DNA from 3 places in the Streptomyces sp. NPDC004838 genome. Region 1 is predicted to be linked to each of the others. Evidence: riboswitches for the same ligand, from Rfam matches in the RefSeq annotation. Region 1 holds a riboswitch; each other region holds the start of a gene.
What was found. A riboswitch is a leader RNA that binds a small molecule or an ion and turns the genes downstream of it on or off. The one in region 1 is predicted to bind cyclic di-AMP.
Positions count from the first base shown of each region.

Region 2: linked by a shared signal. The riboswitch ahead of ACWEFL_RS22735 (C40 family peptidase) and the one ahead of ACWEFL_RS12570 (NlpC/P60 family protein) in region 1 are both predicted to bind cyclic di-AMP.
Region 3: linked by a shared signal. The riboswitch ahead of ACWEFL_RS08645 (M23 family metallopeptidase) and the one ahead of ACWEFL_RS12570 (NlpC/P60 family protein) in region 1 are both predicted to bind cyclic di-AMP.

Region 1 covers NZ_JBSGAW010000009.1:25,743-29,945, forward strand. The annotation lists gene pcrA (DNA helicase PcrA) at 1-1,319, opposite strand, end outside; cyclic di-AMP (ydaO/yuaA leader) riboswitch at 1,592-1,753, shown strand; gene ACWEFL_RS12570 (NlpC/P60 family protein) at 1,764-2,969, shown strand; gene ACWEFL_RS12575 (hypothetical protein) at 3,063-3,437, shown strand; gene ACWEFL_RS12580 (hypothetical protein) at 3,695-4,048, opposite strand.
Region 2 covers NZ_JBSGAW010000020.1:112,794-116,996, forward strand. The annotation lists gene ACWEFL_RS22720 (DUF397 domain-containing protein) at 1-20, opposite strand, end outside; gene ACWEFL_RS22725 (helix-turn-helix domain-containing protein) at 32-892, opposite strand; gene ACWEFL_RS22730 (ATP-binding protein) at 1,186-1,617, shown strand; gene ACWEFL_RS22735 (C40 family peptidase) at 1,837-2,313, opposite strand; cyclic di-AMP (ydaO/yuaA leader) riboswitch at 2,317-2,514, opposite strand; gene ACWEFL_RS22740 (hypothetical protein) at 2,866-3,174, opposite strand; gene ACWEFL_RS22745 (ATP-dependent Clp protease proteolytic subunit) at 3,182-3,817, opposite strand; gene ACWEFL_RS22750 (PASTA domain-containing protein) at 4,087-4,203, shown strand, end outside.
Region 3 covers NZ_JBSGAW010000005.1:264,315-268,517, reverse strand. The annotation lists gene ACWEFL_RS08655 (M16 family metallopeptidase) at 1-266, shown strand, start outside; gene ACWEFL_RS08650 (M16 family metallopeptidase) at 293-1,660, shown strand; cyclic di-AMP (ydaO/yuaA leader) riboswitch at 2,037-2,198, shown strand; gene ACWEFL_RS08645 (M23 family metallopeptidase) at 2,212-2,985, shown strand; gene ACWEFL_RS08640 (HPr family phosphocarrier protein) at 3,269-3,550, opposite strand; gene ACWEFL_RS08635 (bifunctional acetate--CoA ligase family protein/GNAT family N-acetyltransferase) at 3,777-4,203, shown strand, end outside.

The DNA.
Region 1 (4,203 bases):
TCGAAGACACGGGACTGGGCGTTCGTCCGGTAGAAGACGGCGACGTCGCCGGCCTTCGCGTCGCCCTCGTCCGTGAGCCGGTCGATCTCGTCGGCGACGAACTGCGCCTCGTCGTGCTCGGTGTCGGCGACATAGCCGGTGATCTGCGCGCCCGTGCCCGCGTTCGTCCACAGGTTCTTGGGGCGGCGGCTCTCGTTCCGCTCGATGACGGCGTTGGCGGCGGAGAGGATCGTCTGGGTGGAGCGGTAGTTCTGCTCCAGCAGGATCGTCGTCGCGTCCGCGTAGTCCTCCTCGAACTGGAGGATGTTGCGGATGGTCGCGCCGCGGAAGGCGTAGATCGACTGGTCGGCGTCGCCGACGACGCAGAGTTCGGCGGGCGGCAGGTCCTCGTAGCCCGTGCCCACCAGTTCGCGTACGAGTGTGTACTGGGCGTGGTTGGTGTCCTGGTACTCGTCGACCATGACATGGCGGAAGCGCCGCCGGTAGTGCTCGGCGACGTCCGGGAACGCCTGGAGCAGATGGACGGCCGTCATGATGATGTCGTCGAAGTCCAGGGCGTTGGCCTCGCGCAGCCGCGCCTGGTACATCCGGTACGCCTCGGCGAGCGTCTTCTCGAACCCTCCCCCGGAACCGGCGGCCTGATCCGCGTAGCTCTCCTCGTCGATCAGCTCGTTCTTCAGATTGGAGACCTGGGCGCTGAAGGACTTCGGCGGGAACTTCTTCGGGTCGAGATCCAGATCGCGGCAGACGAGGGCCATCAGGCGCTTGGAGTCCGCCGCGTCGTAGATGGAGAACGAGGAGGTGAAGCCGAGTTTCTTGGACTCGCGGCGCAGGATGCGGACGCAGGCGCTGTGGAAGGTGGAGACCCACATGGCGCCCGCGCGCGGGCCGACCAGGTGCTCGACGCGCTCCTTCATCTCACCGGCGGCCTTGTTGGTGAAGGTGATCGCCAGTATCTGTCCGGGGTGGACGCGGCGGGTCGCCAGGAGGTGGGCGATCCGGTGGGTCAGCACACGGGTCTTGCCGGAACCGGCCCCGGCGACGATGAGCAGGGGCGATCCGGTGTGCACGACGGCGGCGCGCTGCTGTTCGTTCAGCCCGTCGAGCAGGGCTTCGGGGTCCACGACCGTACGCGGTGCTCCGTCGCGGTAGTACGCGTCACGGGCCGGAGGCACGTCGTAGGCGCCCTGGAAGAGATCGTCCGGGATCTCCTCCCGGGCTTCGTCCTCGGGACCCTGATGGTCCTCGGGCGGCGGCGGGGGCTCCTCCGGGGTGCGCTGGAGGTTCGCCAGGAAGTCTTCGTCAAAGAGGCTGCTCATCGCTCTCCGAGTTTATGCCTCGCCACCGACAGCCCGCCGCCGCATGGGCGTACGCGGGCTCAGGCACCGCCGCGGCCCGAGCGGCGGTCACGGGCCGAACCACCCGTGACCAGGCGAATCCTCTCCGTCACCCGCCGAGCCGGAGGCACCCTCCCGCCGAAAGGTCACGAAAATGTATCGGGCATATCGAACATCAACCTTCACAGCAGCCACACCGTTGGCTAGCGTGCTCGACCAGGCGGCCCGTTCCCTCGCGGCGATCCACGCCAAGCGGGCAGCCCACGCCGAATCCGGGCTTTCCTCACAGGAGTTCGGAACCGGGGACCCACCATGCACAACCGGGGTGAATCGGGCCTGTCGTACCGGTCCGTAGGGCGATCTTCCGTTCCGCCCGAACCCGACAGCTAACCCGGTAGGCGGTCAACGGAAGAGGAGACGCCGGTCTTGGTGTCGCATCGCAAGCCCCGAAGTCGTACCGCGAAACCCACTGCGGCCGTCGGCTTCACGACGGCGGCTCTCGCCTCCGTCGGTCTGCTGTCGGCGCAGAGCGCCGGCGCGGCCCCGGCCGCGCCGCCCGTGCCGAAGCCCTCCGTCGAGGAGGTGCAGAAGAAGGTCGACGATCTCTACCGGCAGGCCGGTACGGCGACCCAGGAGTTCAACAAGGCGAAGGAGACCACCGCCGGGAAGCGCGCCGAGGTCGACCGGCTGCTCGACGAGGCGGCGCGGCGTACGGAGAAGCTGAACGAGTCGCGCCGGGCGCTCGGCGGCTATGCGGCCGCGCAGTACCGCACTGGTGCGGTCGCTCCGACCGCCGCGCTGCTGTTCGCGGACAGCCCGCAGCAGTACTTCGACCAGACGCAGCTGATGGACCGGATGACGGACCGTCAGCGTGAGGCCGTCGCCGACTACGAGACCCAGCGGGCCGAGGCCGCCCGGCAGCGGGCCAGGGCGACCGAGAGCCTCGCGTCCCTCACCGAGTCGCAGGACGCCCTGCGCGCCGGAAAGCAGCGGGTGCAGTCCAAGCTCGCGGAGGCGCGCTCGCTCCTGTCGAAGCTGACGGCGCAGGAGAAGGCCCGGCTCGCGGCGATCGAGCGCGAGAAGGCGGCCGAGGCTCGGCGGCTGGCCGAGGCGAAGGCGAAGCAGGAGGAGGCGGCGCGGGCGCGACAGAAGGCCGAGGCCGAGGCCGAGCGCAAACGACTGGAGCAGCAGCGCGCGCGGGAGACGGCCCCCGGCGCGGGCAGCGATGCCGGCACTGGCGGCGGGACCGGAAGCGGCTCGAGCACGGGAGGCGGCACCTCGACCGCCAAGGCGGACAAGGTTCTCTCCTTCGCCCGCGCTCAGATCGGCAAGCCGTACGTCTGGGGCGCCGCCGGGCCCAGTTCGTACGACTGCTCCGGGCTGACCCAGGCGGCCTGGAAGGCGGCCGGCGTGAACCTCCCGCGTACCACCTGGGACCAGGTGAAGATCGGCACCCGAGTGGAGACGAAGGATCTGCGCCCCGGTGACCTGGTCTTCTTCTACGACGACATCAGCCATGTCGGGATCTATGTCGGCGGCGGCAAGATGATCCACGCGCCGAAGCCCGGTGCGAACGTGCGCGAGGAGTCGATCTACTACATGCCGATCTACGGCAGCGTGCGCCCCGCCTGAGCGGAGGCGGAACGCGGGTTCGGCACGCGGGTTCGGCATCCGCCCCGCCCGGAGGGCGGATGGTCCGCGTCACCGCGTGAGAGGGTCGTACCCATGTCAGAGACCTGGGCGTTCCGCGAGGGTGCTCCGCCGGTGACGGCCGATGAGGCCGTGGAGGAGATCGGCAGAAGGATGACGGCCGGGACCTGTGAGTCGTGGCTGACCAGTTCGACCGGGCGACGGCTCGCCGTCGTCACCAACACCGAGCGGGCGATGGTGATGCTGCTCGACGGTGAGGGCGACCCCGGCGAGCACGCGTCGGATCCGGGGGCCGAGGACTGGAGCGACGGCTTCGTGCTGGAGAACGGGCAGAACGACGAGTACCCCGACGAGGACACCGTGCCCCTGGGGGAGGCGTTCCGGATCGTCCGCCACATCGTCGCTCAGGGCACACCGCCCCCGGACGCCGCGTGGACGGTCGACCGCTGAACCAGGGTGTCGCGGCCGTTCGCGGTACGGCGGAATCGCCCGTTCCCACGGCCGGTACGGGGAGCTTCGGCGACCGCCCGTGAGCCGCCGTGTCACAGCCGCCGCGCCGCAGCCTCCGTCCGCCGCCCGACAGCGCTCCGCGAGGGTCCGCGCGCCGGGTCGGCTCTCAAGGGCGGGCGCTCATGACCGTCCCGCCGGGGGCTCGCCCGCGCTGGCGCTCCCCCGCACCTCCCCGCGGCCTCGGGTCCGGATCAGTCTCAGGTCCAGAGCGTCGCGATGAGGATGTTGGCCACCGTCAGCCCGCCCACCGCGCCGAAGAGCGCCTTGTCGACCGTCTCCTCGTCCCGCTTGACGTACACGAGCCCCAGGATCACCACCAGCACCGCCGTCTTGACGCCGATCTTGACGTGGTCGAGCGTCTGGTCGTCCGCCTGGTTCAGGCCCACCAGCGCCATGCCGGTGACGAGCATCGTCAGCGCGCCGTGCAGCATCCCCGGTGTGAAGCGCGCCGTCCCCTGCCCCATCGCCTTCATCTGGGCGAAGAAGCCGCCCAGCAGGGCCGCGATACCGATGATGTGCAGGGCCACGAAGACATTGATGAGTACGTCCATGCGGCGGAGCCTAGCCCGGCCCGTATCGGCCGTCCGAGGGCAGGTAAGCCTCATTCGCCGCAACGGTCACGGCGGCACGGCAGGGGTGAACCGGGGGCGATCTCCCGGTCACGGACTGTGCCGAGGGCTGTCGCCGGGCCCGGTGACGGATGGAG
Region 2 (4,203 bases), on a different contig from region 1:
TGCACGAGGGGATCGGACATGGGGGGCCTCCCTATGCGTCATCCATGATCGTGGCGATGAGATCCAGAGAATCCACGGCGGACAGGGCGCGCGCCTGCATCGTGGTGAACGCGGCGCTGTACACCGCAAGGTCTTCTGCCCGCTCCAGATGGAGGCTACTCGTCAAATGGTCGAGAACGACCACATCCAGATCAGAAGTGTTCGGAAAGGAGAAGATAACGAAAGAGTTGGCGAGTCCGACATACGCGCCGACGGAGAACGGCAGTACCTGGATCCGTACATGAGGCAACCCGGCGGAGCGGATCAGCTCCCCCAACTGCTCCCGCATCACCCGTGAGCCCCCGACCCTCCGTCGCAGCGCGGCCTCGTCCAGCACGACGCGCAGCTTCAGCGGCTTCCTGCCGCGCAGCACCGACTGCCGGGCGATCCGCACCTCCGCCAGGGAGTTGACGGTCGCCTCGGGCAGATCCTCAAGCGTCGACCGGGTCACCGCCCGCGCGTACTCCGGGGTCTGCAACAGTCCCGGCACCACCGAGGTCTCCAGCGTGCGCACGGCGCACGCCTGCGCCTCCAGGGAGATGAAGTCCCGGTACTCGGGCGGCAGCAGCCCCCGGTAGGCGTGCCACCAGTGTTGGCCGCCCGAGCCGTCGGCCGCTCCGGCGAGGGTCTCCAGCAGATTCCTCAGCTGGGGGTCGGCGACCTCGTACACATCGAGCAGCAGCCGTACGTCGGCGCTCTTCACCCCGCTGGCCCCGGTCTCGATCCGGCTCACCTTCGACTGGTGCCAGCCGGCCAGCTCTCCGGCGTTCCGGCTGGTGAGGCCGGCGGCCAGCCGCAGCTTGCGGAGTTCCTCGCCGAGTTTGCGGCGGCGCACCGCGGGACCGTGCTGCATCAGGGCATCCTTCCTGCCGGTCCGTCTCCGTCGGTCCTCGGCCTCGATCCGTCGTCAGCCCCTGCGGTCGGCCGGATCGGCCCGTCGGACAAGGTTCTGAGTGTGCGCCCAAAAGCGGTTTCATGTTGCAGAGTTCACCGCATCGAGCGACAGATATATGCATATCTTTGTGGATCGCCACTCCTGGCGGCACGATGAGTGGCAGTCTGGCCGCAGCGCAATCCGTGGCCGCCCGCGCATCCATCCGCTACGAATTCGGAGCACGGCCGCGGTGGGAAAGGGACAGCGTCGCCATGGCAGATCTTCAGGAAGCCTCCATCACCCTGCCGAGCGAACCCGCCTCGGTGTCCGTGGCCCGGAGATACGCCACGGATGTCGTCTCCGGCTGGGGACTGCCGGCCGACAGCGAGACGGTCGACACGATCCGGCTGATCGTCTCGGAGCTGACCACCAACGCCGTACAGCACACCTTCGGCCAGTCGCCCACCTTCACGGTGGACCTGTCGCTGGAGCGGGACGAGGAACTGCGCATCGGGGTGACCGACAGCCACCCGCGCTGGCCGCAGCGACTGCCGGCGGCCGTCCGGCAGGACAACGGGCGGGGCATGGTCATCATCCGAAGCCTGACCGCGCACTCCGGCGGACGGCTCTCGGTCACCCCGACCGAGGAGGGCGGCAAGACCGTCTGGATCGCACTTCCGTGGACCGTGCCGGTGCCGAACTGACCGAGGCGCGCGCCGTGGTTCGCGTCTTGGTGCGCGCCGGGCTTGTGCCGTGCTCGTGCCGGGCGGTGAGGGCGGCGGGCCATTCCGCCGAGGAGGCCAAGGCTCGTGAGAGAGGCCCGGCCGGGCCGCGGAGTAACCGCTGAGGGCGCTCACAGCCCGACGCGCCGGCGGCCGGGCGAGACCCCGGCGACCGGCGCGTGTTCTGTCAGGTGCGGGCCGTCAGCGGACCCGGCCGTACAGGACGCTCTTGCTCCAGATCTTGTCCAGCTTCACCCAGGAGCCCGTCTTGGGCGAATGCCAGATCTTTCCCTTCCCGGCGTAGATGCCCACGTGGTACACCCTCTTGTTGCTGTGGAAGAAGACCAGGTCCCCGATCTGCCGTGAGGACGCCGAGACCTTGCGGGTCGAGTTGTACTGCTGCTGAGCGGTCCGCGGGAGCTTCTTCCCCGCCTTTTTGTACGAGTAGAGCGTGAGCCCCGAGCAGTCGAAGCGGGAAGGGCCCACGGCGCCGTACTTGTAGGGCGCCCCCTTCTTCGAGGCCGCGATCTTCAGCGCCTTTCCTGCGTGCGTCGTGGCCGCCTGGGCCTCGGCCGTGCCGCCCGGCACGATCAGGGTGCCGCCGAGCGCGGCGAGGGTCAGGGCCGATACGGCGCCCGCCCGGCTGATCAGAGACGGGACGTTCTTCTGCGCAGTCATGCGCAACCCTTCGTCAGCCGCCTGTGAAGGATGACCTGTCGGGTTCGGGCGGACGAAGGTGCCCGGCCGCTGACGCGGCTTCACCCCTAGGGACTTCCGGACCGGCCGGCTGTCCCGTGCTGCGTGGGTCCTCCACTCCTGCCGAAGCACTCCTGTCGACCAGTGGTCCGGAACAGCGGCAGGATTCGGCGTCTGTCCGGACTGCCCCGCCGAGGTGACGGGGGCTTGTCGTCCCAGGGATCTTGACCTACGCACCGCCGGTTTTCCGAGGCAAAACGGCGATATGTGAGTTTCAACACGAATACTCTGTTCGGGTGGACGTGCCCCGTCGCGCCTCGGTGTTCGACGGCCTACGAGGCTCTTACCAGCACCGGAATGAGATATTCCGGTTTCTTGGTCGTCTCCGTGCGCAACTCGACCGTAGCCGCCGACCGGTGGGTGACTACTTCAAAAGAGGTATGTCTTCTGGTACTCCGATGGCGGTTGACATTCGCTCGGGGGTGGCTTCGGGCCCCGAGGCGAAGTCCGCCGCCGGTCCTGAGCGAAGGTCCGTCACCGGTCCGGAGGCGGCGGCACGGTGACCCGGAGCGCCCTCCTCTCCCCGTCGAGGACTCTCAACGCCCCGGCGAGTGTGACCGAGTGCACCTCGCTCTCGCCGCGCAGATGCATCAGCGCCAGGGCGTCCCGCAGCGCGGTCGCCCGGCTCACGAGTGCCTGTGCGGCGCGGAGCGCGCCGTAGGTGTGGGTGGAGCGGGCCGGATTGATCCGTCCCACCATGTCGACGACTTCGAGGTAACTGTCGATGAGCGCGCACTCGGCGCGGGTCAGCGCGGGCAGCGGCGGCGGTTCGGGCAGCGGCATGACGTCATCACCCGGAAGAGCGGCCGGAGCGCGAGGTCTTGCGGTCGGTGACGACATGGTCCACCAGTCCGTACTCCCTGGCGGCCGCGGCGTCGAAGAACCGGTCCCGTTCCAGATCCGCCGTGACCCGCTCCACCGGCCGGCCGGTGTGCCGTGCGAGAAGCTCCGCGAGCTGAGCACGGAGCCGGAGCAGTTCCGCGGTCGCGATCTCCAGGTCGGACGGCATACCGCGCATCGGTTCGTCGAGCGAGGGCTGCTGAACGACGATCCGGGCCCCCGGCAGCGCCATCCGCTTTCCGGGGGTTCCCGCGGCGAGGAGCAGTGCGGCGGTCGAGGCGGCCTGGCCGATGCAGACCGTCTCCACGTCGCAGGTGACCACCTGCATGGTGTCGTAGATCGCCGACATGGCGCTGAGCGAGCCGCCGGGGGAGTTGATGTACAGCGAGATGTCCCGGTCCGGCGCCGTGTATTCGAGATGCAGGAACTGCGCGATCACATCGTTGGCGGCGGTGTCGTCGACATCGGTACCGAGGAAGACGATCCGTTCGTCGAGCAGCTTCGAGTACGGATCGAGGGTCCGGATTCCCTGGGCGGTGCGCTCCGAGAACTGGGGCAGGACGTAGCGGGCGGCGGGACGGGTCATGGCGTACCTCTCCTCGGTGCACTACTGGAACGGTGTCTGTAAAAAATGTACAGGACGTACAGAACTGAGAAGGGTGCGCTTCTGATGCGAGGAGAGGAAGGTCAAGCCAGAGGACGATTGCGTGGCGAGCGGACAGTGGGGCGAGGCGGATCAACACGCCTTCTCCGCCGATTGATCACAAGTGCGTCACTACGGGGAAGTGCGGGGCACCGCGGACGATTCGGGGCCGCTAGGTTCAATCCTGCAGTCGACATCCTTGGGGGGATCTCATGAGCTGGGGTCAGCAACAGCCGTCATCGCCGTCATCCCAGACGCCGCAGTGGGGGCAGCCCTCCGGGCCGCCGCCGCCGGAGAAGGGGCCGGGGTGGGCGCGGAAGCGGATCGCC
Region 3 (4,203 bases), on a different contig from region 1:
GGCTCGGCACCGTCGCGGGCCGCGCCGACGAACTGTGCCGGTACGCGGTGCTGTTCGGCGACCCGCAGCTCGCGCTGACGGCCGTGGAGCGCATCCTCACGATCACCGCCGAGGAGGTGCGGGCGGTCGCCAAGGCCCGGCTGCGCCCCGACAACCGCGCGGTGCTGGTGTACGAACCGGTCTCCGACACGGGCGACACGACCGGCACGACCGGCACGACCGACCAGGACAACCAGAGCGACGAGGAAGAGGGAGCGGACCGGTGACCCATGCCGCTGAGCCGTTGACCACCATGGAGTTCCACCCCCAGCCCAAGGCGGGGGAGCCCATGCCCTGGGCGTTCCCCGCCCCTGATCGCGGCACCCTGGACAACGGCCTGACCGTGCTGCGCTGCCACCGCCCCGGCCAGCAGGTGGTGGCGGTCGAGATCTCCCTCGACGCCCCGCTGGGCGCCGAGCCCGAGGGACTCGACGGTGTCGCCACGATCATGGCGCGCGCGCTGTCCGAGGGTACCGACAAGCGCACCGCCGAGGAGTTCGCGGCCGAGCTGGAGCGCTGCGGCGCCACCCTCGACGCGCACGCCGACCACCCCGGCGTCCGCGTCTCCCTGGAAGTCCCGGTCTCCCGGCTGCCCAAGGCGCTCGGGCTGCTCGCCGAGGCTTTGAGGGCGCCCGCCTTCGCCGAGAGCGAGATCGAGCGGCTCGTACGCAACCGGCTGGACGAGATCCCGCACGAGACGGCCAACCCGGGCCGCCGCGCGGCCAAGGAGCTGTACCGGCAGCTGTTCCCGTCCTCGCTGCGCATGTCCCGTCCCCGCCAGGGGACGGAGGAGACCGTGGCCCGGATCGACTCCGCCGCCGTACGGGCGTTCTTCGAGGCCCATGTACGGCCCGCCACGGCCACCGCGGTGATCGTCGGTGATCTCACGGGGGTCGATCTCGACGCCGTGCTCGCCGAGACCGTCGGCGACTGGACGGGCGACACGGCCGAGCGCGGGCCGGCGCCGGTGATCACCGCGGACGACACGGGACGGGTGGTCATCGTGGACCGTCCCGGCGCGGTGCAGACCCAGTTGCTGATCGGCCGGATCGGCCCGGACCGGCACGACCGGGTCTGGCCCGCCCAGGTGCTCGGCACCTACTGCCTGGGCGGCACGCTCACCTCCCGGCTGGACCGGGTGCTGCGTGAGGAGAAGGGCTACACGTACGGCGTACGGGCCTTCGGCCAGGTGCTGTGCTCCGCCCCGGACGGGTCGGGCGCGTCGCTGCTCGGCATCAGCGGTTCCGTGGACACGCCCAACACCGGACCGGCGCTGGAGGACCTGTGGAAGGTGCTGCGGACGCTGGCGGCCGAGGGCCTGACCGACAGCGAACGCGATGTCGCCGTGCAGAATCTGGTGGGCGTCGCGCCGCTGCGGTTCGAGATGGCCGCTTCCGTCGCGGGCACCCTCGCCGACCAGGTGGAGCAGCATCTCCCGGACGATTTCCAGGCGCAGTTGTACGTCCGCCTCGCCGAGACCGGCACCGTGGAGGCGACGGCCGCGGCCGTGGCCGCCTTCCCGGAGGACCGGCTCGTCACCGTGCTGGTCGGTGACGCCTCGCAGATCGAGGAGCCGGTCAGGGCGCTCGGGATCGGCGAAGTGACGGTTGTCACGGGCTGATTGAGCCACCGCGCGGAGTCCGACCCGGACCTGACCTGGAACCGACCCGGATCCCGCCCGGATCCGGCCCGGATCCGACGGCGACCCGACCGACCCGGCCCGGCTCGGACCCGACGCGGGGGTGACACGGCTCGGCCGCGGTGGTTGGCCGCGTCCGGGTCGCCGTCGGAGCGAACGCGTGAGCGGCACGGATCCCCGGCATCCATGGGATGTCGGGGATCTGTCGTAGACACCGTCAAATGTCCCATTTATTGAGAAGTTGGGCGAGAAGTCCTGTGGCATGTGCAACAAAACAGGGCGTGTGTTTGGTGATCGACAGCGCTCCGGCCTAGCGTCGACCCGGCTGCACGCCAGAAGCACGCCGCATCCGCGGCACGGGCAGTCATCGCCGAATCCCCGTCAGGCGCGAGCCAGGGGGAGCCGGGGACCCAGTCCCCATGGGGTGAATCGGACCCCTTCGCGCCGTGCGGAGGAGTCCGTAGGAGACCTTCCTGCTCCGAACCCGTCAGCTAACCCGGTAGGCGAGAAGGAAGGAAAGGATCAGCCTCTCCATGGCGTTCGCCCGTCCTGCCGGGAAACACCGCGCCCCGAACCGTGTGACGCGCAAGAGCGCGAGCATCGCCGGAGCCGCGACTCTCGCCACCACCGGTGTCATCGGAACCATCGCGTCCCCGGCGTTCGCCGCGGACTCCGGTGCCAAGACCGCGGAGCCCGGCGGTGTCAGCGTCGAGGACACCGGACTCACCCAGACCCTCGCCGTCGAGACCCTCGCCGACGAGGTCGCCGATCAGGCGTTCGTCCAGCAGCAGGAGGCCGCCGAGGCCGCCGCTCGCGCGGAGGCGGCGGCCGAAGCCCGAGCCAAGGCGGCCCGTGCGGCCGAGGAGCGCGCCGCCCGTGAGGCCGAGCGCAAGCTCCTCAACTCCTACCGGCTGCCCGTCGCCGGTTCGCATGTCTCCACGGCCTACCAGGCCAACAGTTCGCTCTGGTCCTCCGGCAGCCACACCGGCGTCGACTTCCGCGCGCCGTACGGCACCTCCGTGGTGTCCGTGGGCGCCGGCACCGTCGTCGAGGCCGGCTGGGGCGGCGCGTACGGCTACAACGTCGTGATCAAGATGAACGACGGCTCGTACACCCAGTACGGCCACCTCGCCGCCATCGGCGTCTCCGTGGGCCAGAACGTCATGCCCGGCCAGCGGATCGGTGCCGCGGGCTCGACCGGCAACTCCACCGGGCCGCACCTTCACTTCGAGGTCCGCACCGATGCCGAGTACGGGTCCGACATCAACCCGATCTCGTATCTGCGTGCGCGCGGTGTGAAGGTCTGATCTCCGCGCCGAATCGCTGCCTGTGCTGCTGTCCGCGTCAGCCGTGCTGTCCATAGGATTCGCCTTCCGGAGGTCCCGGCGTACAGACGCCGGGACCTCCGGCGTTCGCCGTCCCGTCCGACCGCCGAAGAACTCGCCGGCCATCGGACGAACAGGGCCGGGCATCTCATGGAACGGAAGGAGCCGCGTCTCCCGAATACGGGAAGCGCGGCTCCAGGTCGTACGGCCGAACGGAGATCCGTACAACGACGGCGGATCGACGGATCAGGAACGGATCAGGTCGTCAGACCGTCTCGGGCAGCTCTTCGAGGCCCTCGGCCACCAGCTTGGCCAGCCGGTCCAGGGCGACCTCCGCGTCGTCCGCGTCGGACGCGAGCACGATCTCTTCGCCGCCCTGCGCGCCCAGGCCGAGGACGGCGAGCATGGAGGCGGCGTTCACCGGAGTGCCGTCGGCCCTGGCGATCGTCACCGGGACGCCGGAGGCCGTGGCGGCACGGACGAAGATGGAAGCGGGGCGGGCGTGAAGGCCCTCGGCCCAGCCGACGTTGACGCGGCGCTCAGCCATGGTGTTGCCCTTCAAGTTTCAGCGGTTGTCTAGACCAGTCTCTCACGACGGGCCGGTGTTCTCCGTACCGACCGCTTGTCCCGGCATTGTCCCGGCCTTCCGGTCGGTCGGCGCTCCCAGATTGCCGTGCCGGAGCACCGGCCGCGACCTGTGACCTCGCCGCAGCGGCCAGTGACCATCGCGGAGAGCCCCCCTTGAACGGTGGCCGCGCCGTAGGCTTTCTGCCATGCAGACGGACGGCGATCACGCGTACCCCGACCACTGGGAAGCGGACGTGGTGCTGCGTGACGGCGCCACCGCGCGTATCAGGCCCATCACCGTCGATGACGCCGACCGGCTGATCAGCTTCTATGAGAAGGTCTCGGACGAGTCGAAGTATTACCGCTTCTTCGCGCCCTACCCGCGGCTGTCCCCGAAGGACGTGCACCGGTTCACCCATCACGACTATGTGGACAGGGTGGGGCTCGCCGCCATGGTCGGCGGGGAGTTCATCGCGACCGTCCGCTACGACCGCATCGACGAGCAGGGCCGTCCCGCGGGAGCGCCCGCGGACGAGGCGGAGGTCGCGTTCCTGGTCCAGGACGCCCACCAGGGGCGCGGGATCGCCTCCGCGATGCTCGAACACATCGCCGCGGTCGCGCGTGAGCGCGGCA